Regions from separate parts of the Micromonospora sp. NPDC023869 genome, predicted to be linked through region 2. Evidence: riboswitches for the same ligand, from Rfam matches in the RefSeq annotation. Region 2 holds a riboswitch; the other holds the start of a gene.

Region 1 (10,637 bases), on a different contig from region 2:
GCTGCGTAGCACCACCGGCTCGGTCACGTCGTACACCTCGATGTTGCCGGAGCCGGTCTCCACCCGGACCGGGCCGGCGGCGCCGGCCACCCGGACGTCGCCGGAGCCGACGGTGACCTCTACCGTGCCGACCCGGCTCAGGTCGACCTCGCCGGAGCCGGTCTCGCCCCGCACACTGACCCCCTCGCCGGTGGTGACCTCGTAGGAGACGCTGCACCGGTTGCCGCAGGAGGTGTCCAGCACCAGTTCCGTGCCGGTGATCTCGTACGACGTGCGCGGCTGGTTGCCCTGGTAGCGCACCACGCGCTTGATGCGGACGCCGTCCACTCCGCCGTCGGCGCGGACCACCACGTCACCGGCGCCGGGCAGGAGCCGGATCGCGGTGATCCGGGTGGACTCGGTGTTGTCGAAGTCCAGCCGGCCGAAGGAGAGGTTGTCACACCCGGCGAGGACGATCAGGGCGGTGGCCGCGACCGCCGCCACGAATCCTCGGCGGGCGGTGCTGCCCCGACGGGTGGAGCCGCCCCGGCGGGTGGAGGCGATCCGGCGGGAGGTGGCGGCCGGGTGTGGCGTGGCGGTCCGGCGCGCCGGGGTGGTCGGGTGCAGAGCCATGTCGAGCACGCTACGTCCGGTGCCGCCCGGCGCACATCGGGGTAAGACGGCCCGCCTACCCCGAGCGAACCCTGAGATCCGACCCGGTGCAGACCCGCACTCCGAGCGGGAGGGAGCGGGGAGGGAGAATGACGCGATGGCCGGGTACCGCCGACAGCTCTACCGCGACGACGCGGTGGTGCTGCGTGTGCAGAAACTCGGCGAGTCGGACCGGATCATCACCCTGCTCACCCGGCGGCACGGCCGGCTGCGCGCGGTCGCCCGAGGGGTACGCCGCACCACCTCGAAGTTCGGTGCCCGGCTGGAGCCCTTCGGCCACGTCGACCTGCAACTCGCCGGTGACCCCAAGGGCGAGCTGGGCAGTTCGCTGCACAGCGTCAGCCAGGTCGAGGGGATCGACCTGTACGGCAAGCGGTTCCTCGGTGACTACCCCCGCTACACGGCGGCCAGCGCCATCGCCGAGACCGCCGAACGCCTCACCCCGGTGGAGCGGGAGCCGTCGCTGCGGCTGTTCCAGCTCACCCTGGGCGCGCTGAAGGCACTGGCCGAGGGCAGCCACGCGACGACGCTGGTGCTCGACGCGTATCTGCTGCGCGGGATGGCGCTGGCCGGTTGGGCACCGGCACTGACCGCCTGCGCGGTCTGCGGCACCCCCGGGCAGCACCGGGCCTTCTCCGTACCGGCCGGAGGCGCGGTCTGCCCGGACTGCCGCCCGCCCGGCGCGGCCCATCCCGCACCGGCCACCATCGACCTGATGTCCGCCCTGACCACCGGTGACTGGCGGATCGCCGACGCCACCGAGACCGGCGTACGCCGGGAGTGCAGCGGCCTGGTCGCGGCGCACCTGCAGTGGCACCTGGAGCGCGCGCTACGCTCGCTGCCGCTGGTGGACCGGGGCGGCCCGGCCACCGGCACGGTCCGACCCGGTGGCGGACGCGCCGGGGCGGCCCCGCCGCGCGACCCGGCCGGCGAGGGCTGACGCCCGACCGGGCGTCGATGGAGTCGAGCAGGGAGAGCCGAGTGATCCGATCCACCAGGGCCGTCCGGCGCGCGCCGGTGCCGCCGACGCCGCACCCGTCGGGCGCCCGACCTCCGACGCTGCCGTCGGAGGCGGTGCCCCGGCACGTCGCCGTGGTGATGGACGGCAACGGCCGCTGGGCCAAGGAGCGCGGGCTGCCCCGCACCAAGGGCCACGAGGCGGGGGAGTTCTCCCTCTTCGACACCGTCGAGGGCGCCATCGAGCTGGGCATCCCCTACCTGTCGGCGTACGCCTTCTCCACCGAGAACTGGCGGCGCTCGCCGGACGAGGTGCGCTTCCTGATGGGCTTCAACCGGGACGTCATCCGCCGCCGCCGGGACCAACTCGTCGACCTCGGGGTCCGGGTGGTCTGGTCGGGCCGGTCCGGGCGGCTGTGGAAGAGCGTCATCTCCGAGTTGCAGACCGCCGAGGAGATGTCCCGGGAGAACTCGACGCTGACGCTCCAGTTCTGCGTCAACTACGGCGGGCAGGCGGAGATCGCCGACGCGGCCGCCGCGATCGCCCGGGACGTGGCCGCGGGCCGGCTGGACCCGGGCAAGGTCAATGAGAAGACCATCGAGCGCTATCTCTACCATCCCGAGGTGCCCGAGGTGGACCTGTTCCTGCGACCCTCCGGCGAGCAGCGCACCTCGAACTTCATGCTCTGGCAGAGCGCGTACGCGGAGCTGGTCTTCCTGGACACGCTCTGGCCCGACTTCGACCGCCGCCACCTCTGGTACGCCTGCGAGCTGTACGCCCAGCGGGACCGCCGCTTCGGCGGCGCGCTGCCCAACCCGGTGGCCCCGACCGTGTGACGCTTAGCGACCGGTCGGACTGGGTATCAGTGTCGTCAGCAGCCACTGACGGAGGTGAACCCACATGATGCGCAAGCGTGTTGCCCAGTGGGCGGTGATGGCCGTTGCGGTTCCGTTGGCGGCCGCCGGTGCCCGCCGGCTCAGCCACTCGATGGAATCCCGGCGGGGCCCGTCCCGGGCCAGTCGCCTGCTCACGCAGGGAGCGGACTTGATCCGTCCGCAGAAGGCCCGACGTCGCCGCTTCTTCTGACGTACACGACACCGCCCCTGGCTCCACGTGGAGCCAGGGGCGGTGTCGTGCGTGCGGGCGTGCGTGTAAGGAGGGGTCCCCTGCTAACGCCTGGTGTATAGCAGGGGACCCTTCCTAACGCCGAAGACGGCGCGAAGGAGGTCAGGCCGGGGTCTCGGCGCGGTCGGGGGTGGCCCACAGGGTGTGGAAGGAACCGTCGCGGTCGACACGGCGGTAGGTGTGCGCCCCGAAGTTGTCCCGCAGGCCCTGGATGAGCGCGGCCGGGAGCCGCTGCGCGCGCAGCGCGTCGAAGTAGGCCAGCGACGAGGCGAACGCGGGTGCCGGCACGCCGACCCGGGCCGCCTCGGCCACCACCCGCCGCCAGCTCGGCACACCGTCACGCACGGTGTCCGCGAACCACGGCGCCACCAGCAGCGTGGGCAGCTCAGGCTGCTCGTCGTACGCCTGCTTGATCCGGTCCAGGAAGCGGGCCCGGATGATGCAGCCGCCCCGCCAGATCTTCGCCGTGCCGCCGAGGTCGATGTTCCAGTCGTACTCGGCGCTGCCGGCCCGGATCTGGTCGAAGCCCTGCGCGTACGCCACGATCTTGGAGGCGAGCAGCGCCCGGCGTACGTCCTCGATGAACGCCTCGCGGTCGGCGACCTGCCACTTCTCCCCAGAGTCCGGGAACGCCCGCACCGCGGCCTCGCGCTGGTCGACGTGACCGGAGAGCGACCGGGCGAACGTCGCCTCGGCGATGCCGGTGATCGGGATGCCCAGGTCGAGGGCGATCTGGACGGTCCACCGGCCGGTGCCCTTCTGCTCGGCCCGGTCCTGCACCACGTCCACGAACGCCTCGCCGGTGGCGGCGTCGGTGTGCGCCAGCACGTCGGCGGTGATCTCGATCAGGAAGGACTCCAGCTCACCGGAGTTCCACTCCCGGAAGATCTCCGCGAGCTCCGACGGGGTCGCGCCCAGACCAGCCCGCAGCAGGTCGTACGCCTCGGCGATGAGCTGCATGTCGGCGTACTCGATGCCGTTGTGGACCATCTTCACGAAGTGCCCGGCACCGTCCGGCCCCACGTGCTCGCAGCAGGGCTCGCCGTCGACCTGCGCGGCGATCTTCTCGAAGATCGGCCCGAGCTTGCGGTACGACTCGGCCGACCCGCCCGGCATGATGCTCGGCCCCCAGAGGGCGCCCTCCTCGCCACCGGAGACGCCGGTGCCGACGAAGTGCAGACCCTTGGTCCGCAGCGCCTCCTCCCGGCGGCGGGTGTCGGCGAAGTGCGCGTTGCCGCAGTCGATGATGATGTCGCCCTCTTCGAGCAGCGGCACCAACTCGTCGATCACCGCGTCGGTGGGACCGCCCGCCTTGACCATGATGATCACCGCACGGGGGCGCTCCAGCGCGGCGACGAAGTCCGCCAGGGACTCCGTCGGGACGAACGTGCCCTCGTCGCCGTGCTCGGCCACCAGCGACCGGGTCCGTTCCGGCGAGCGGTTGTGCAACGCCACGGTGAACCCGTTGCGAGCCAGGTTCCGGGCCAGGTTGCGGCCCATCACCGCCAGCCCGGTCACACCGATCTGCGCCGTAGCCCGATCCGCCATCCTCGTCGCCACCTTCCGCCGTCTACCTGTAGTGCTGCGACGGTATCGCGGCCGGCCCCGGGACCGCGCCGTCCCCCCACCGCTGGTCATCAGGTGGTCGCGTAGCGCACGCCACCGGGGGCGTCGATAATTCGGATGCGTTCCTCGTACCGGCCGGATAGCGTGCGGGCATGCGCTACTGACACCCGCTTCATCGAGCCGGTCCGCCGCCCCTGTGGCCGTGGACCCGTCGCTCCCGGGTGTCCGCGCGTCCTCCTCGTCGCCGTTGTCGCGACGTTCTCCGTGGCCGCTCCGGAGCGAGCTTCCGCTGATCCCGCCCGACCGCCGACCGGCGGTCCCCACCGACGGCGGTGCCGTGGCGTACGCGCCGACACCGCCGAGCGAGGAGGCTCAGATGCCTGCCAGCCGTAAACCGAAGAAGTCCCGTGGTGCCGCCCGGGTGTCCGAGGTGACGCCGCCCGACTTCGACGCGTCGACCGACGCGCTCACTCCGCCGATCGGCCGGGAGTTCCCGGCGCAACCCGGCGGGTTGCCCGTGCCGTCGGGGCTCGACGCCCCGGCAGCGCTGGCCGCGCTGCACTCCCCGGCGGGGCTTGTCCCGCTGCACTCCCCGACCGGGCTTGTCCCGCTGCGCGATTCGGCGGGGCTTGCTCCGCTGCGCGATCCGCTTGATCCGTCCATGCCGGATCGCTCCGAAGACCGTGAGGTGCCGCGAGCGCAAGTCGCGCGGTCGACCGGCCCGACGGTGACCCGTCGCGGCAAGGGGTATGGCTCCGGCCGTCCGCAGCGTGCCGGTGCGGCTCGGCAGTACGCCTTCCGGCGGAGCTGACCGGCCCGCTGCACCCGGCGTGGGTGTGACTGATCGACGGGTGCGTCCCGTATGAACGTCAGGTGGGTAGATCTGTTGTCGTTCCAGCGACAACAGATCTACCCACCACGGTCGTAGGGTTCAGCCGAGCAGCGGCCGGAAGGTGCCGAGCGCGACGCTGACGCCCAACGCGGCGACGGCCAACGCCGTTGCGACGACGACCAGCAGCCAGTCGGCGGCACCGAAGTGTTGTCGGCGGGCGGCGGTACGCGGTACCCCGGCGTCGAAGCCGCGCGCGTCCATCGCGACCGCCAGCCGGGTGCCCCGGCGGATCGCGCCGACCAGCAGCGTGAACGCGGTCGACACGAAGAGCCGTAGCTTCGCCACCGGGTTGCGTCCCGCCTCCACCCCGCGTGCGCGCCGGGCCATGACGATCATCTGCCACTCCTGCCCGAGCAGCGGCAGCAGCCGGAACGCCGCCAGCGCACCGATCGCGAAGCGGGCCGGTGCGCGGGCGTTCTGCACCAGCGCGTCGGCCAGGTCGGTGGGATCGGTGGTGGCGAAGACGATCACGCCGGGCAGGGCCACCGCGAACAGGCGCAGCACCAGGCCGAGCGCGGTGAGCAGCACCGTCGAGGTGACCACGACCGGTCCGGCGTCGAGCAGTACCCGGCCCGAGCGGTCCGCGGCGAAGAGCACCAGCGTGACCAGGACGCCCACGGCGGCCACCAGCAACGGCCACACCCGACGGAACAGCACCCGGTAGCGCACGCCGAACAGCGGTAGGACCGCCAGCTCGACCGCGATCGCGATCGCCGGTGCGACCGGGTCCAGCGTCGCCAGCAGCGGAAACGCGAACAGCAGCGCCGCCGCCAGCTTGGCCACCGGATTACGCCGGGCCAGCGGCGCGTCCGGCCGGGCGACCGGTTCCAGGTCGATCATCGGTACCCCGCCGGAGAAGACGCCGACGACGGGGCGCCGGGCGCGGGCGTCAGCGTCAGCGTCCGGTCGGCGAGCGCGGCGACGAACTCGGCGTCGTGGGTGACCGTCACCAGGGCGTGGCCCGCGTCGCGTAGCTCCGCGAACAGGTCCACCAGCTCCCGCCAGGTGCGCCGGTCCTGGCCGAAGGTGGGCTCGTCGCAGATCACCAGCCGGGGCGCGGTGGCCAGGGCGGTCGCCACGCTCAGCCGCCGCGCCTCGCCACCGGAGAGGGTGTACGGGTTCGCGCCGGCCAGCCGGTCCAACCGCAGTCGGTGCAGCAGCTCGTCGACGCGTCGGCGTACCTCCGTCTCGGTGGCGCCGGTACGTCGGGGCCCGAGCGCCAGCTCGTCGTAGACGGTGCCGGTGACGAACTGGTGCTCCGGGTCCTGGAACACCGAGCCGATCCGGCGGGCCAGCGCGGGTGCCCGCCACCGGTGCGGTGGTGTGCGGGCGTCGGCGCCGGCCAGGTCGACGCCGGCCACCAGCCGCCCGATGCCCGGCTTGAGTAGCCCGCCGAGCAGCACCGCGAGGGTGGACTTGCCGGCGCCGTTGGGGCCGAGCACGGCGAGTGCCGCACCGGCGCGTACCGCCAGGTCGGTGGCGGCCAGCCGGGGTGGTTGGCCGAGCCGGTCGGCGGTGAGCAACACCTCGCCGGGGCTGGTGGTGGCCCGGCGGGTCGGGATCCGGCGGCCGGGCACCCAGACGCCGTCGGCGGCGAGGGCGTCGCCGTGCGTGGCGAAGACGCTCTCCGGCGGGCCGTCGACGCGGATGCCGCCACCGGCGTCGAGCACCACCACCCGGTCGACCAGCGGCAGGGCGTCGGCCACCCGGTGCTCGACCAGGATCAGGGTGGTGTCGTCGTCGACCGCGCGGCCCACTGCGGCGCGGACCAGGTCGGCCCCGGCCGGGTCGAGGTTGGCGGTGGGCTCGTCGAGCAGCAGCAGGTCTGGGCGGAGCGCGAGCACTCCGGCCAGGGCGAGCCGCTGCTGTTCGCCGCCGGAGAGCGCCGCGGTGGGGCGGTCCCGGGGGTACGGGAAGCCGACCCGACGCAGCGCCTCGTCCACCCGGGGCCAGATCTGCCCGGCGGGTACGCCCCGGTTCTCCAGCCCGAACGCGACGTCGTCGCCGCTGCGGGCCATGACGAGCTGGGACTGCGGATCCTGGAAGACGATGCCGACCCGCTCGCGGGTCTCGGCCGGTGGGCGGCCGTCGATCTCGATGGTGCCCTCCTGCTCACCGGAGTCCTCCGGCAGCAGCCCGGCCAGCGCGGCGAGCAGGGTGCTCTTGCCGGCGCCGGAGGGCCCGAGCAGCAGTACCCGTTCGCCTCGGCGTACCCGCAGGTCCACGCCGCGTACCGCCCAGGCGCGCCGCCCGGCGTGGCGCCAGCCGAAGCCGCGCAGCCGCACCTCGCCCACCTGCTACCCCCGCTCCTCGTTCCCGACCCGTCGGTGGCCCGGTGGAGCCGGCCGGACCGGCTCCACCGGGCGAGGTCAGACCAGGTTCCGTTCGCGGCCGGCGGGGAAGCGGTCCAGGACGCCGGTGCCGGCGAGCGCCTTGGTGAGCGCGTAGCCGCCGGCACCGGCGACCACGGTGGCGCTGAGCACGGTGAGCAGGGCGTACGGGATGCGGTAGGTGCCCAGCTCGTACGCGGCGTTCCAGGCGAAGAAGTCGAACAGGGCGGCGCCGAGACCGGTCAGCGCACCGGCGAGCAGCGCGGTGGGGAGCCGGAACGAGCGGTACCGGAACGCGGCGAAGGCCAGTTCCGCGCCGAGGCCCTGGATCAGGCCCTGGACGATGGTGATGCCGCCCCACTCGGAGCCCAGCAGCGCGGAGACGGTCGCCGCGACCGCCTCGCAGAACAGCGCGGCACCCGGCTTACGGATGATCAACCCGCCGAGCACCGCCGGCACCAGCCAGACGCCGTACATGACGGCCTGGCTGGCCGGGAAGAAGGCGAAGGCCGGGTCGACCGCCCGCCAGAGCAGGCCCCAGGCCCAGAAGATGACACCGAAGCCGACGGCGATCACCGCGGCCACGACGATGTCGACGGTGCGCCATCGAGTGGTGGTCGGTTGGCTCATGAGTGCTCCCAGTCCAGTGTCGAACCAGGCAAGACGCACCGCCGCGTCCGGCGTGGCCGGGCCGTGGCGGGCTGGAGGTGGACCGAACTCCCTGCGCTGGCATTACCCAGATCAGGTACGGAGGGTCTGCGGGCGGACCCGCACTCTCAGCGCTGTGCGCTCCCCTGTCGGAGGTGGTGTTGTCCCGCCGACGCTAACACCTCCGAAGATCGACGGACAATGTGATCTACGCAGGTCATGCCGGGTGCCGACGACGGGCGTTCCGGCGGTGGTCGGCGCGCGCCGGAACCCGCCCGGTTTCGTGACATCCATCGACGTCATCGGCTCCGGACGGTAATCTCAGGCCGCCGATCCACTTGGCCGAGAGGCGACAGGGTGAGCACAGACACGGACCATGCCGCGCCGGCCGGTGAACCGGAGGGCCGTCCAACGGGCGTGGCCACCGAGGAACGACCGGCCCGACCGGGCGGCGGCGAGCCGCCCCGGCGCTGGCTCGGTGACCGGATCGGCTCGGTGGAGATCCTGGCGGGCCTGCTGGTCCTGCTGATCATCTTTCGTGATCCGCTGGCCGGAGCGCTGGATGATCCCCGCATCCAGACGTGGACCACGGTGTTCGTCTCGATCATGGTGCAGGCGGTGCCGTTCCTGGTCTTCGGCATCCTGCTCTCCGCCGTGATCGCGGTCTTCGTACCCCGGTCGTTCTGGGCCAAGGCACTGCCCCGGCACCCGGCGCTTGCGGTGCCGGCGGCCAGCGCGGCCGGGGTGGTGCTGCCGGGCTGCGAGTGCGGATCGGTGCCGATCGCGGGGTCGCTGATCCGTCGGGGCGTCACCCCGGCGGCGGCGCTGGCGTTCCTGCTGGCCGCACCGGCGGTCAACCCGATCGTGCTGGTCGCCACCGCCGTCGCCTTCCCCAACAACCCCGAGATGGTCCTCGCCCGGGGGGTCGCCAGTCTGGTCGTGGCAATGATCATGGGTTGGCTCTGGCTGCGACTCGGTCGGACCGAGTGGATCAAGATGCCGCGCCGCCCGGAGCTGGACGACCCCCGGCGGAGCCGGGCCTTCTGGGCCGCCGTCCGGCACGACGTCACCCACGCCGGTGGCTTCCTGGTGCTCGGTGCGATGGCCGCCGCCAGCATCAACGTGCTGGTGCCGGAGCGCTGGCTCCAGACCCTGGCCGACAACGCCTGGCTGTCGATCCTGGCGCTGGCACTGCTCGCCGTGCTGCTCTCGCTCTGTTCCGAGGCGGACGCCTTCGTCGCGGCCTCGCTGTCGCAGTTCTCCCTCACGTCCCGACTGGTCTTCCTGGTGGTGGGGCCGATGGTCGACCTCAAGCTGATCTCGATGCAGGCCGGTGTCTTCGGCCGGCGGTTCGCCTTCCGGTTCGCGCCGGCCACGTTCGCGGTCGCCCTGCTGGTGGCCACCGGAGTCGGGATGGTGCTGCTGTGAACCGACAGGCACAAGCGGTGATCCTGCTGCTGCTCGGTGGGGCGGTGATCCGGGCCAGCGTCACCGACCTCTATCTGCGTTACGTCAAGGAGGGCCTGCGTCCCTTCCTGATCGCCGCCGGTCTGCTGCTGGTGGTCGCCGCGGTGATGACCCTCTGGTACGAACTGCGGCCCTCCGCGCCCCGTGCGACGGCCCCGACCGGCGGCGGGTCCACCGGCCCGGCGAGCGGTGGCGCCCCGCTGACGGTCGACCACGACGACCACGACGGTCACGGACACGGCCACCATGAACCCCGGATCGGTTGGCTGCTCATCCTGCCCGTGCTCGGACTGCTGCTGGTGGCCCCGCCGGCCCTCGGGTCGTACGCGGCGGGGCAGGCCGGCACCGCGCTGAACGCCCCTCGGGAGTCCGACTACCCGCCGCTGCCCGAGGGCGATCCGGTGCAGGTGAGCGTGCTCGACTACGCCTCCCGGGCGCTGTTCGACCGGGGCGCCTCGATCGGCGACCGGCGGGTGGTCCTCACCGGGTTCCTGGCCACCGGTGCCGGTGGTGAGCCGATCCTGGCCCGGATGGTGCTCTCCTGCTGCGCCGCCGACGGGCGGCCGATCAAACTCGGGCTCACCGGTGACGTGCCGGTCGGGCTGCCCAACGACAGTTGGGTCGAGGTGGTCGGCCGGTACAGCGACCGGATCGGTCGGGACCCGGTCAACGACGCCGAGATCCCGTACCTGGAGATCGAGTCGTGGCGGCAGGTGCCGGTGCCCAAGCGCCAGTACGAGTAGCGTTCCGGGCATGCACGTCGACGCCCGAGGTCTGCGGTTCGAGATCCACCCCGGTGGCCCCGAGTCGGGTGAGCCGGTGCTGCTGCTGCACGGCTTCCCCCAACACTCCGGCGAGTGGGACGCGGTGGCGCCCGTCCTGCACGGGGCGGGCCTGCGCACGTACGCGCTGGACCAGCGGGGCTACTCGCCGCAGGCGCGGCCGAGCGAGGTGGCGGCGTACCGGCTGGGGGAGTTGGTCGCCGACGCGGTGGCGGTGC
Region 2 (10,637 bases):
GCCTCGTCGTGGCAGGAGCGGCCGACCAGGTCGGCGACGGGTGGCGGGTACGGACCGGCGGCCGGAAGGTGGAGCGCGACGAATGCCCCGCCGAAGGTGCTGGGGATCCGTGGGGCGGGCTCGGTCTCGGGCAGGAGCGGGTCGGGGCCGGCGACGATCAGGGTGCCGCCCGCCTCGGCCAGGATCGGTCGCAGCTCGGCGGCGAGCACCAGGCGCTCGGCACGCGGCAGGTCCTTCTCGCGCAGCACCACGCACCGCACTCCCCCGGCGACCGCCTGCGCCACCACATCGCACAGGTCCCCCCGCACCGCCCGGCGATCCGTCAGCAGCACTACACCCGAGACCGGCTGGATCTTGGTGCGAAACGGCTTCTGGAGGGTCGGTTTCGCACCACGATCGGCGAGGTGGCGGGTCACAGGTCGGGTCGACCGTCGTCGGGGGTGGAGGCGAGCGCGTGGAAGCGACGCGGAATTCGTCCCGCGCCGTACGCGAGGCGGCCCGCCTCGATCGCGTACCGCATCGCGGTGGCCATCGCCACCGGGTCCGCGGCCCGGGTGACGGCGCTGGCCAGCAGGACCGCGTCGCAGCCCAGCTCCATGGCAAGGGCCGCGTCCGAGGCGGTGCCGATGCCCGCGTCCAGGATCACCGGGACCGTCACGTCCTGACGGATCAACCGGATGTGGTGCGGGTTGTTGACGCCCAGCCCGGAACCGATCGGCGCGCCGGCAGGCATCACCGCCGCGCAGCCCACGTCGGCCAGCCGCCGGGCCAGCACCGGATCGTCCGACGTGTACGGCAGCACGGTGAACCCGTCGTCGACCAGTTCCTCGGCGGCGCGCAGCAACTCCACCCCGTCGGGCAGCAGCGTGCGCTCGTCGCCGATCACCTCCAGTTTGACCCAGTCGGTGTCGAACGCGTCCCGGGCCAGCCGGGCCACCTTCACCGCCTCACCGGCGGTGTAGCAGCCGGCCGTGTTCGGCAGCAGACGTACGCCACAGCGGTCCAGCAGGTCGAGCAGGCCACCCGAGCCGACCGCCACGGTGTCCACCCGGCGCAACGCCAGCGTGACCAGCTCGGTGCCGGAGGCGCGGATGGCCTGCTCCAACACGTGCAGGTTGGCGGCTCCGCCGGTGCCGAGGACCAGCCGGGAACCGAACCGGACGCCGCCCAGCTCGAAGCCCTTCGTCCCGGAGTCCGTCTCGTACCCGTCGATCGACGGTGTGCGGTCCATCCCGCTCACCCGCCCTGGGCGGCGCTGAGCACCTCGACCCGGTCGCCGCCCCGCAGCACCGTCGCCGGCCAGTCGGTACGCGGCACCACCTCGCCGTTGACCGCCACCGCCACGCCGCGCTGCTGCGGGGTCACGTCCCGGACCAGCTCGGCGACCGTGACCTCGTCCGGCACGCTGCGCCCGACACCGTTCACCGTCAACTCCATCAGGACTCCTCCGTTCACTGCGTGGGTCGGGTGGCGTCGCCGGACGCGCCGAAGCCCTCGCCCGATCCGGCGGCGACGAAGCGTTCGGGGCGGAACGGGCTGCCGATCGCGTCGGGGGAACCACCGGTCACCAGGTCGGCGATCAGGTCGGCGGTCACCGGGGTGAGCACGATGCCGTGCCGGTGGTGACCGGTGGCGACCAGCACGTCCGGCCGGCCCGGCAACGGACCCAGGATCGGGGCGTTGTCCGGGGTGCCGGGGCGCAGCCCGGCGATCGCCTCCACCAGGTCGTACTCGGCCAGCTCCGGCAGCAGGTCGGTCGCGGCACGCAGCAGCCGCAGCACCGCACCGGCACCGACCGCCAGGTCGGAGCGCTCCTCGACGGTCGCCCCGACCACCACCTCGCCGTCGGCGCGGGGCACCAGATAGACGTGCTCGCCGTCGGCGTACCCCCGGATGACGTGCCGGAAGCCCGGCGGACCGCCGTCGGGCGCGCGCAGCCGCAGCACCTGGCCCTTCACCGGGCGGACCGGCAACCCGGTGAGCGCGGCCGAGCCGCAGCCGGCGGCGACCACCGTCACCCCGGCGCGGACGTCGGCCGGTGTCCGCACCGGCTCCGGGACCACCGTCGCACCGGCCCGCTCGGCGGCGAGTCGCAGCGCCGGCACCAGTCGGCGCGGGTCGACCTGGTGATCGGTGGCGGCGAGCGCCCCACCACGGACCCGGACGGCGAGCGCCGGCTCGCGGTCGCGCAGCTGCGAGGGTCGCAGCGGCGTCACCGGCAACCCCAGTCCCTGCTGGTACGCCCAGAGTCGACGCGCCTCGGCGAGGTCGTCTGCGGTCAGCCCGACCATCAGCGTGCCCTCGGTGCGGTAGCCGATGTCGACGCCGGTCGCCTCGGTCAGCTCGGCGGCGAACGCCGGCCAGCGGGCGGCCGACTCGGTGAGCAGGGCGGTCAGCTCGTGCTCGCCGAAGTACGCCTCGGCCACCGGCGCGAGCATCCCGGCGGCGACGTGCGAGGCGCCCGAGCCCGGCGCGGGATCGTGCACCACCACCCGCAATCCGCGCGCCGCACACCGCCAGGCGATCGCCAGCCCGATCGGTCCCCCACCGACCACCGCCACGTCCGGTGGAAGGAAGGGCCCCCTGTTAACGCCTCCGGTATAGGAAGGGCCCCCTGCTAACACGTCAACGCCCCGATCAGCTCGCCCGCGACGCGCGCGGGATCGACGGCGGTGGAGAGCGCACCGACCACCGCCACCCCGTACGCCCCGGCGGCGCGCAGCGCGGGCACGTCCGCCGCCGTCACCCCGCCGATGGCGTACACCGGCACGGTGACCGCCTCGGCCACGGCACGTACCCCGGAGACGCCGATCGCCGGCGGCAGCCCGTCCTTGGTGGTGGTGGCCCGGCACGGTCCGACGCCCAGGTAGCTCGCGCCGGCGCCGACCGCCTCGGCTGCCGAGGCCGGTTCGCGGGCGGTGGCGCCCAGCACGGCGGCCGGGCCGAGCACCTGCCGCGCCGCCGCGACCGGCAGGTCGTCCGCACCGACGTGGCCACCGGCCGCACCGGTGGCCAACGCCACGTGCAGCCGGTCGTTGACCAGGCAGTCGACCGCGTACGGCGCGCAGAGGGCGAGCACCCGTCGGGTCAGGTCGTACGCCTCGCGGTCGGTCGCGGAGTCCTCCACCCGGACCTGCACCAGCAATTCGGTACGCGCCACCGGGAGTACGGCCCGGAGCACGGCGAGCGGATCCCGCCCGGGCCGGGTGTCGGTGATCAGATGCAGTCGTCCCAGGGACGGCACGGCAACTCTCCTCCCTGCGCCGGCATTACCCGGATCAGGTTCGACGGTCGGGGGCTCACAGCCCCCCTCTCAGCCCGGTCGACCGGGCTCCCGTGGGTCACTTGCGTGGCCACCGTACGACAGATCCGCTGACCTGCCAAGGTGCGTCCCGCAGGGACGACGGCTCTGCCTCAGGTGTTAGCAGGGGTCCCTTCCTATACCGCAGGCGTTAGCAGGGGACCCCTCCTTTCATCGACGGAACGCGTGCTTCGTACATATAAACGGTAATTACAGCCCACCGATGCCGAAACGTTATCCATCGAGACCTTGCCATGGATCGATTCAGCGGAATTAATTTGTTCAGCGATTCGACATAATGCCGCAACGGAAGCCCTGGCACGGCCCTCCGGCTGCGGCTCCATCAGGGACGGTCTTCGGCGAGCCGGCCCCCGCGACCCCTGTCCGGCAAGGACCAAGGAGACCGGAGTGTTCCGACCACGCCGCATGCGCGTGCCCATGACCGCCACCCTTCTCACCCTCGGACTGGCCGCGACCACGCTCGCCGGCGCACCCGCCACCCAGGCCGCCCCCGCCCGGACCGTCCCGGTCGCCCAGGCACCGGCCCCGCAGGCCGACGCAGACCCGTTCTCGGTGCTGGTCTTCTCCAAGACCGCAGGCTTCCGGCACGGCTCGATCCCGGTCGGCATCGCCGCCATCCAGCAGCTCGGCGCGGAACACGGGTTCACCGTCGACGCCACCGAGGACAGCACTGCCTTCACCGACCAGAACCTCGCCGGATACCAGGCCGTGATCTGGCTCTCCACCACCGGTGACGTGCTCAACGCCGACCAGCAGGCGGCGTTCGAGCGCTACATCCGGGCCGGTGGCGGGTACGCCGGCATCCACGCCGCCTCCGACACCGAGTACGACTGGGAGTGGTACGGCGGTCTGGTCGGGGCGTACTTCAACAGCCACCCGGCCAACCAGCAGGCCACGGTCAAGGTGGAGGACCCGGCCCACCCGTCCACGGCGGATCTGCCGGATCGCTGGTCCCGGTTCGACGAGTGGTACAACTACCGCACCAACCCCCGCGGCAAGGTGCACGTGCTGGCCACGCTGGACGAGACCAGCTACTCCCCCGGCTCCGGCGCGATGGGTCACGACCACCCGATCGCCTGGTGCCAGGACTACGACGGCGGCCGGGCCTGGTACACCGGTGGCGGCCACACCAACGAGTCGTACGCGGAGCCGCAGTTCCTCGGCCACCTGCTCGGCGGCATCCGGACCGCGGCCGGGGCGCAGGACGCCGACTGTGGCGCCTCGTTGACCGCCAGCTTCGAGAAGGTGACGCTGGACAGCAACACCAGCAACCCGATGGAGCTGGACGTGGCCTCGGACGGCCGGGTCTTCTACATCGAGCGCGACGGCCGGGTGCAGATCGTCAAGCCGGACACCGGCAACACGGTCACCGCCATCGACCTCGACGTCTTCACCGGCAACGAGGATGGGTTGATCGGCATCCGCCTCGACCCGGACTTCGCCACCAACAACTGGGTCTACCTCTACTACGCGCCCAACGACGGGGTGGCGCGCAACGTGCTGTCCCGGTTCACGGTGAGCGGTGACGCGATCGACGCGGCCTCCGAGAAGGTCGTCCTTCAGGTCGACACCCAGCGCAACACCTGCTGCCACGCGGGCGGCACCATGACGTTCGACTCGGCCGGCAACCTCTATCTGGCCACCGGGGACAACACCAACCCGTTCCAGTCGGACGCGTACACGCCGATCGACGAGCGTCCGGGCCGTGCCGACTACGACGCGCAGCGCACCTCCGGCAACACCAACGACCTGCGCGGCAAGGTCCTGCGGATCCACCCGGAGGACGACGGGACGTACACCATCCCGGAGGGCAACCTGTTCCCGCCGGGCACCGAGAAGACCCGGCCGGAGATCTACGGCATGGGCTTCCGCAACCCGTTCCGGATCGGCATCGACCCGGCCACCGACACCCTCTACGTCGCCGACTACGGTCCGGACGCGGCTTCGGCCAACCCGAACCGTGGCCCGGCCGGTCTGGTCGAGTGGAACATCGTGGCCGAGGCCGGCAACTACGGCTGGCCGTACTGCCACGGCGGGAACCAGGCGTACAACGACTACCAGTTCCCGTCCGGCCCGAGCGGGCCGAAGTTCGACTGCGCCGCCGTGGTCAACAACTCGCCGAACAACACCGGCCTGACCAACCTGCCGCCGGCCATCGCGGCCACCGTCGACTACGGCTACGCGGGTGACCCCCGGTTCCCGGAGATCGGTGGCGGCGGCGCGCCGATGGGCGGCCCGGTCTACCGGTACGACGCCGACCTCGACTCGGACCGCAAGTGGCCGGCGTACTACGACGGCAAGGCGCTGCTCGGCGAGTGGAACCAGTCCAAGATGTACACGATGCAGGTCAGCGCCGACGGGCGGGAACTGGTCGACATCAACCAGTTGCTCACCGGGATGACCTTCATCCGGCCGATGGACTTCGAGTTCGGCCCCGACGGCGCGATGTACCTGATCGAGTGGGGCAGCGGCTTCGGCGGCAACAACGACAACTCCGGCGTCTACCGGATCGACTACATCGCCGGTGACCGGGCCCCGATCGCAGTGGCCTCCGCCGAACCGACCTCCGGCCCGGCGCCGCTGACGGTCGAGTTCTCCAGTGCCGGGTCACGTGACCCGGACGGCGGCGTGCTGACGTACTCCTGGGCGTTCGGCGACGGCGGCACCTCCACCGAGGCGAACCCCACCCACACGTACGCCGAGGCCGGCAACTACACCGCCCAGCTCACCGTGACCAATCCCAACGGCCGTACGGCGGTGGCGAACGTCCCGGTGACCGTGGGCAACACCGCGCCGACGGTGGAGATCGAGTTCCCGCCCAACGGTGGCTTCTTCAACTGGGGCGACCAGGTCAAGTACTCGATCACCGTGACCGACCCGGAGGACGGCGAGATCGACTGCGCCGACGTCCAGCTCCAGGTGCTGCTCGGGCACGACGAGCACGCGCACCCGCTGGAACAGCACACCGGGTGCAGCGGCACGGTGCAGACCCAGCTCGCCGCCGGGCACGGCGCCGAGGCGGACGTCTTCACCGTCCTGGAGGCGACCTACACCGACAAGGGTGGCTCCGGCGGCGCCAGTCCGCTGACCGGCCGGATCATCGAGATCCTCCAGCCGAAGCGCAAGCAGGCCGAGTACTTCAGCGACACCGGCCGCACCGCGGACGGCACCGGCGGCGGTGAGCCCGGCGTGCAGCGGGAGACCACCGGCGACACCGCGGGCGGCGGCGAGAACATCAGTTTCATCGAGGACGGTGACTGGTGGTCGGTGGACCCGGCCGACCTGACCGAGATCGACGAGATCCGGTTCCGCGCCTCCTCGGGCGTGGAGGGCGGTGTGATCGAGGTCCGGGCCGGCGCGGTCGACGGACCGGTGGTCGCCACGGCCACCGTTCCGGGCACCGGTGACTGGCAGACGTACACCGACGTCACCGCAGAGGTCACCGGGCCGGCGAGTGGATCGCTGTTCTTCGTGGCCCGGCACCCGAGCGGCGGCTCCGGCTCGCTGTTCAACGTCAACTGGGCGGACTTCGTCGGCAAGGGCGTCACCGACAACGCCCCGCCGACGGTCACCGCCACCGCCACGCCGGGCACCGGCACCGCGCCGGTCACCATCGCGTTCGGCGGCACGGCCGTGGACCCGGAGGGCGACACCCCGCTGACGTACGAGTGGGACTTCGGTGACGGTGGCACCGCCGACACGCTCCAGGCCGAGCACACGTACGAGCGGCCCGGCAACTTCACCGCCACCCTGACGGTGACGGACAGCCGGGGCGCGTTCTCGTACGCCACCGTGCCGGTCCGGGTCGACGCGCCGAACACCTCCTGCGTCGGCACGCGCTCGGACGACTTCGGCGGCACCACCCTGGACCGGGAGCGCTGGACCAGCGTGGTGCGGGAGAACCAACTCCTGTCCGTCAGCGACGGCGCGCTGCGCCTGCCCACCTCGGCCGGTGACCTGTACGGCAGCCGCAACGACGCCACCAACCTGGTGCTCCAGCCGGCGCCCTCGGGTGCCTGGTCGGCGACCACCAAGGTGACCCTGCCGGTCACGGCCGACTACCAGCAGGCCGGTCTGCTGGTCTACGGCGACGACGACAACTACGCCAAGCTGGACCTGCTCTACAACGGCAGCCGGCGGGTGGAGTTCATCCGGGAGACCGCGGGTACGCCTCGCAACGAGGGTGCCGACAGCACGGCGGCTCCGGACGGTGACACCGTCCACCTGAGGATCAGCAGCGACGGCACCAGCCTGACCGCCGCGCTCTCGTCCGACGGGCTGACCTTCACCCCGGTCGGTCGGGCGGCGGCGCTGGAGGGCATCGAGAACCCCCGGATCGGTCTGTTCGCCCTCAACGGCGGCACCACCGCGCCAGTGGTGGACGCCGCGTTCGACTGGTTCCAGGTGACGCCGGACGAGCCGGCCGGACCGGTCGACCCGTCCGACGAGTTCACCGGCGCGGCGCTGGACAAGTGCCGGTGGAACGCGATCCTCCGGGAGGACGCCACCGCCTACCTGGTGGCCGACGGGACGTTGCGCATCGACGTGCCCAACGGTGACATCTACGGCACCGACAACACCGGGCCGACGAACTTCATCCTGCAGAACGCGCCGGACGGCGACTGGACGCTGGAGACGAAGGTCGACGGCAGCCTGCTGGACGAGCAGTACCAGCAGGGCGGGTTGATCGTGTACGGCGACGACGACAACTACGTCAAGTTCGACTTCGTCGTCGACAACCAGGCCGGCTCGCCGGTGTCGCGACGGATCGAGCTCCGTAGCGAGATCGACGGGGCGATCCAGAACCCGCAGCCCGGCGCGGAGGGCCTGACCGAGTCGGTGTGGCACCTGCGGCTGGCCCGCACCGGTGACACCTTCACCGCGTCGTACTCGGCGGACGGCAGCACCTGGACGACGCTGACCGAGCTGACCAACGCGGCGGTCGGGCCGACCCCGAAGGTGGGCCTGTTCGCCCTCGGCGGCAACCAGACCGCCTCGAAGCAGGTGTCGTTCGACTACTTCCGGCTGAGCACCGGCACGGTCGACGACACCGCACCGGTGACCACCGCCGAGGTCGCCGGCACGCCGGTTGAGGGCTGGTACACCGGCCCGACGACGGTCACGCTGACCGCCACCGACGAGGGCGGCAGCGGGGTGGCCCGCACCGAGTACCAGCTCGACGACGCCGACACCTGGACCGCCTACACGGCTCCGGTGGCGGTCTCCGGGGACGGCGAGCACGAGCTGCGGTTCCGCTCGGTCGACGAGGCCGGCAACGTGGAGGAGACCAAGACGGTCGACGTCCGCATCGACACCACCGCGCCGGTCAGCACCGCGGCGTTCGCCCCGGCGAACGACGCGGGCTGGCACGACGGCACGATCCCGGTGGTGCTCTCCTCGACCGACGCCGGTTCCGGGGTCAGGTCGCTGGAGTGGTCGCTGGACGGCGGTGACTGGACGCCGTACACCGAGCCGGTGGAGATCAGCGGCGACGGGGCCCACGAGCTGCTCTACCGGGCCACCGACACCGTGGGCAACGCCGAGACGCTCAAGTCGGCGGTGGTCCGGATCGACGGCACCAAGCCGACGCTGCTGGTCTCCGGCATCGCCGACGGCCAGCTCTACGGCGACAGCCAGGACGTTCGAGTGTCCTGGCAGGCGGTGGACCCCACCTCGGGGATCGCCACCGTGGTCGGCCGGCTCGACGACCGCCCGTACGTCAGCGGCACCCTTCAGGCGATGTACGAGCTGCCGCTGGGGCTGCACGAGCTGACCGTGACCGCGACCGACAAGGCGGGCAACGCCACCACCACGACGGTCCGGTTCTTCGTCACCACCTCGTTCCGGGACATGCAGAACCTGCTGGACCGGTTCAAGGCGACGGGTCGACTCTCCGCTCGGGCGCACACCCAGTTGTCGAACCGGCTCTCCAACGCCCGTACGGCGGAGGCCGCCGGTAACGACCAGCGGGCGATCAACCAGCTCACCGCGTTCCGGGGGCTGGCCGCCGACGCCTCTCTGGTCGGTGAGGCGGAGATCCGGGACGTGCTGGTCCGGGACACCGATGCCATGATCGTCCGGCTCGGCGGCACGGCCAGCAAGGCGGGCGTACGCGCCAACGACGGCGAGTCCGTCGCCGGCACCGGACGGCTGGGTGGCGATCCCACCCGGCTCGCGCCTGGCCGGAAGTTGTAAGCGAGTTCCCGGGGCCCCGTCCGGCTGTCCGCCGGGCGGGGCCCTTCGCGTGCGCTGTCCCCTACCGGTCGAGCACCGCGCGCAGCGCCTTGAGGTCCGCCTCACCCGGCTGCCAGGTGCCCGCCTCGGCGTTGGCGCGCACCTGGTCGGGCGTGGTGGCTCCGGCGATGACCGAGGTCACCGCCGGCTGGGCGGCCAGTCCGCCGATCGCCACGTGCAGCATCGAGACCCCCCGCTCGGCGGCGTACGCCTCGATGCCCTCGATGGTGTCCCAGTCGGCAGCGGCCAGCCGCTGGGCGTACCGGCCGCCACCGGCGAGGCGGCTGCCGGCCGGCGGCGCCTCGCCACGCTTGTACTTGCCGGTGAGCAGTCCGTTGGCCAGCGGGAAGAACGGCAGCATGCCGAGGCCGAACCGCTCGCAGGCGGGCAGCACCTCGATCTCGGCGTCCCGGTTGAGCAGGCTGTAGTGGTTCTGGGCGCTGACGAAGCGGGCGGCCCCCCGGGTCTTCGCCGTCCAGTCGGCGTCCGCGATCTGCCAGCCGGCGAAGTTGGAGTTGCCCAGGTACCGCACCTTGCCGGCCCGGACCAGGTCGTCCAGGGCGGCGAGCGTCTCCTCGATCGGGGTGCCCGGGTCGGGCTCGTGGAACTGATACAGGTCGATGTAGTCGGTGTCCAGGCGACGCAGGGACGCCTCCACCGCCCGGATGACGTAACGCCGCGAGCCGCGCACGCCGAAGTCCCGCCCGTTGTCACCCCCCATCGACATGCCGAACTTGGTCCCGATCACCACGTCGTCGCGACGGCCCTTGAGGGCCGCGCCGAGCTGAGCCTCCGACGCGCCGTGCGGCTCGCCGTAGATGTCGGCGGTGTCGAAGAAGTTGATCCCGACGTCGAGGGCGGCGTCGACCACCGCGCGGGTGCCGTCCAGATCGAGTTTGCGGCCGAAGTTGTTGCAGCCGATCCCCACGACGGACACCACGAGCCCGGAGTCGCCCAACCGGCGATAGGTCATCTCAGTCACGAGATCAACCCTATGTCGATCGCCCGACCTCCCACACCGGCTCCGGCGTCTCCACCACCTCACCGTCACCTCTGAACAGCAGAAAGCGGTCGAAGGTCC

The links. A riboswitch is a leader RNA that binds a small molecule or an ion and turns the genes downstream of it on or off. The one in region 2 is predicted to bind thiamine pyrophosphate.
Region 1: another riboswitch for thiamine pyrophosphate. It lies ahead of ACZ31C_RS31145 (ECF transporter S component); the one in region 2 lies ahead of ACZ31C_RS08185 (thiamine phosphate synthase).

The regions. Positions count from the first base shown of each region.
Region 1 is NZ_JBVHKD010000019.1:14,017-24,653, reverse strand. Features, by position in the region: gene ACZ31C_RS31185 (DUF4097 family beta strand repeat-containing protein) at 1-612, opposite strand, end outside; gene recO (DNA repair protein RecO) at 749-1,591, shown strand; gene ACZ31C_RS31175 (isoprenyl transferase) at 1,669-2,445, shown strand; gene ACZ31C_RS31170 (hypothetical protein) at 2,513-2,695, shown strand; gene gndA (NADP-dependent phosphogluconate dehydrogenase) at 2,837-4,282, opposite strand; gene ACZ31C_RS31160 (hypothetical protein) at 4,677-5,111, shown strand; gene ACZ31C_RS31155 (energy-coupling factor transporter transmembrane component T family protein) at 5,232-6,032, opposite strand; gene ACZ31C_RS31150 (ABC transporter ATP-binding protein) at 6,029-7,486, opposite strand; gene ACZ31C_RS31145 (ECF transporter S component) at 7,562-8,152, opposite strand; TPP riboswitch at 8,223-8,328, opposite strand; gene ACZ31C_RS31140 (permease) at 8,528-9,598, shown strand; gene ACZ31C_RS31135 (TIGR03943 family putative permease subunit) at 9,595-10,380, shown strand; gene ACZ31C_RS31130 (alpha/beta fold hydrolase) at 10,391-10,637, shown strand, end outside.
Region 2 is NZ_JBVHKD010000002.1:545,178-555,814, forward strand. Features, by position in the region: gene ACZ31C_RS08165 (thiamine phosphate synthase) at 1-353, opposite strand, end outside; gene ACZ31C_RS08170 (thiazole synthase) at 413-1,231, opposite strand; gene thiS (sulfur carrier protein ThiS) at 1,237-1,437, opposite strand; gene thiO (glycine oxidase ThiO) at 1,452-2,624, opposite strand; gene ACZ31C_RS08185 (thiamine phosphate synthase) at 2,618-3,244, opposite strand; TPP riboswitch at 3,239-3,348, opposite strand; gene ACZ31C_RS08190 (ThuA domain-containing protein) at 3,740-9,517, shown strand; gene ACZ31C_RS08195 (aldo/keto reductase) at 9,579-10,529, opposite strand; gene ACZ31C_RS08200 (ABC-F family ATP-binding cassette domain-containing protein) at 10,549-10,637, opposite strand, start outside.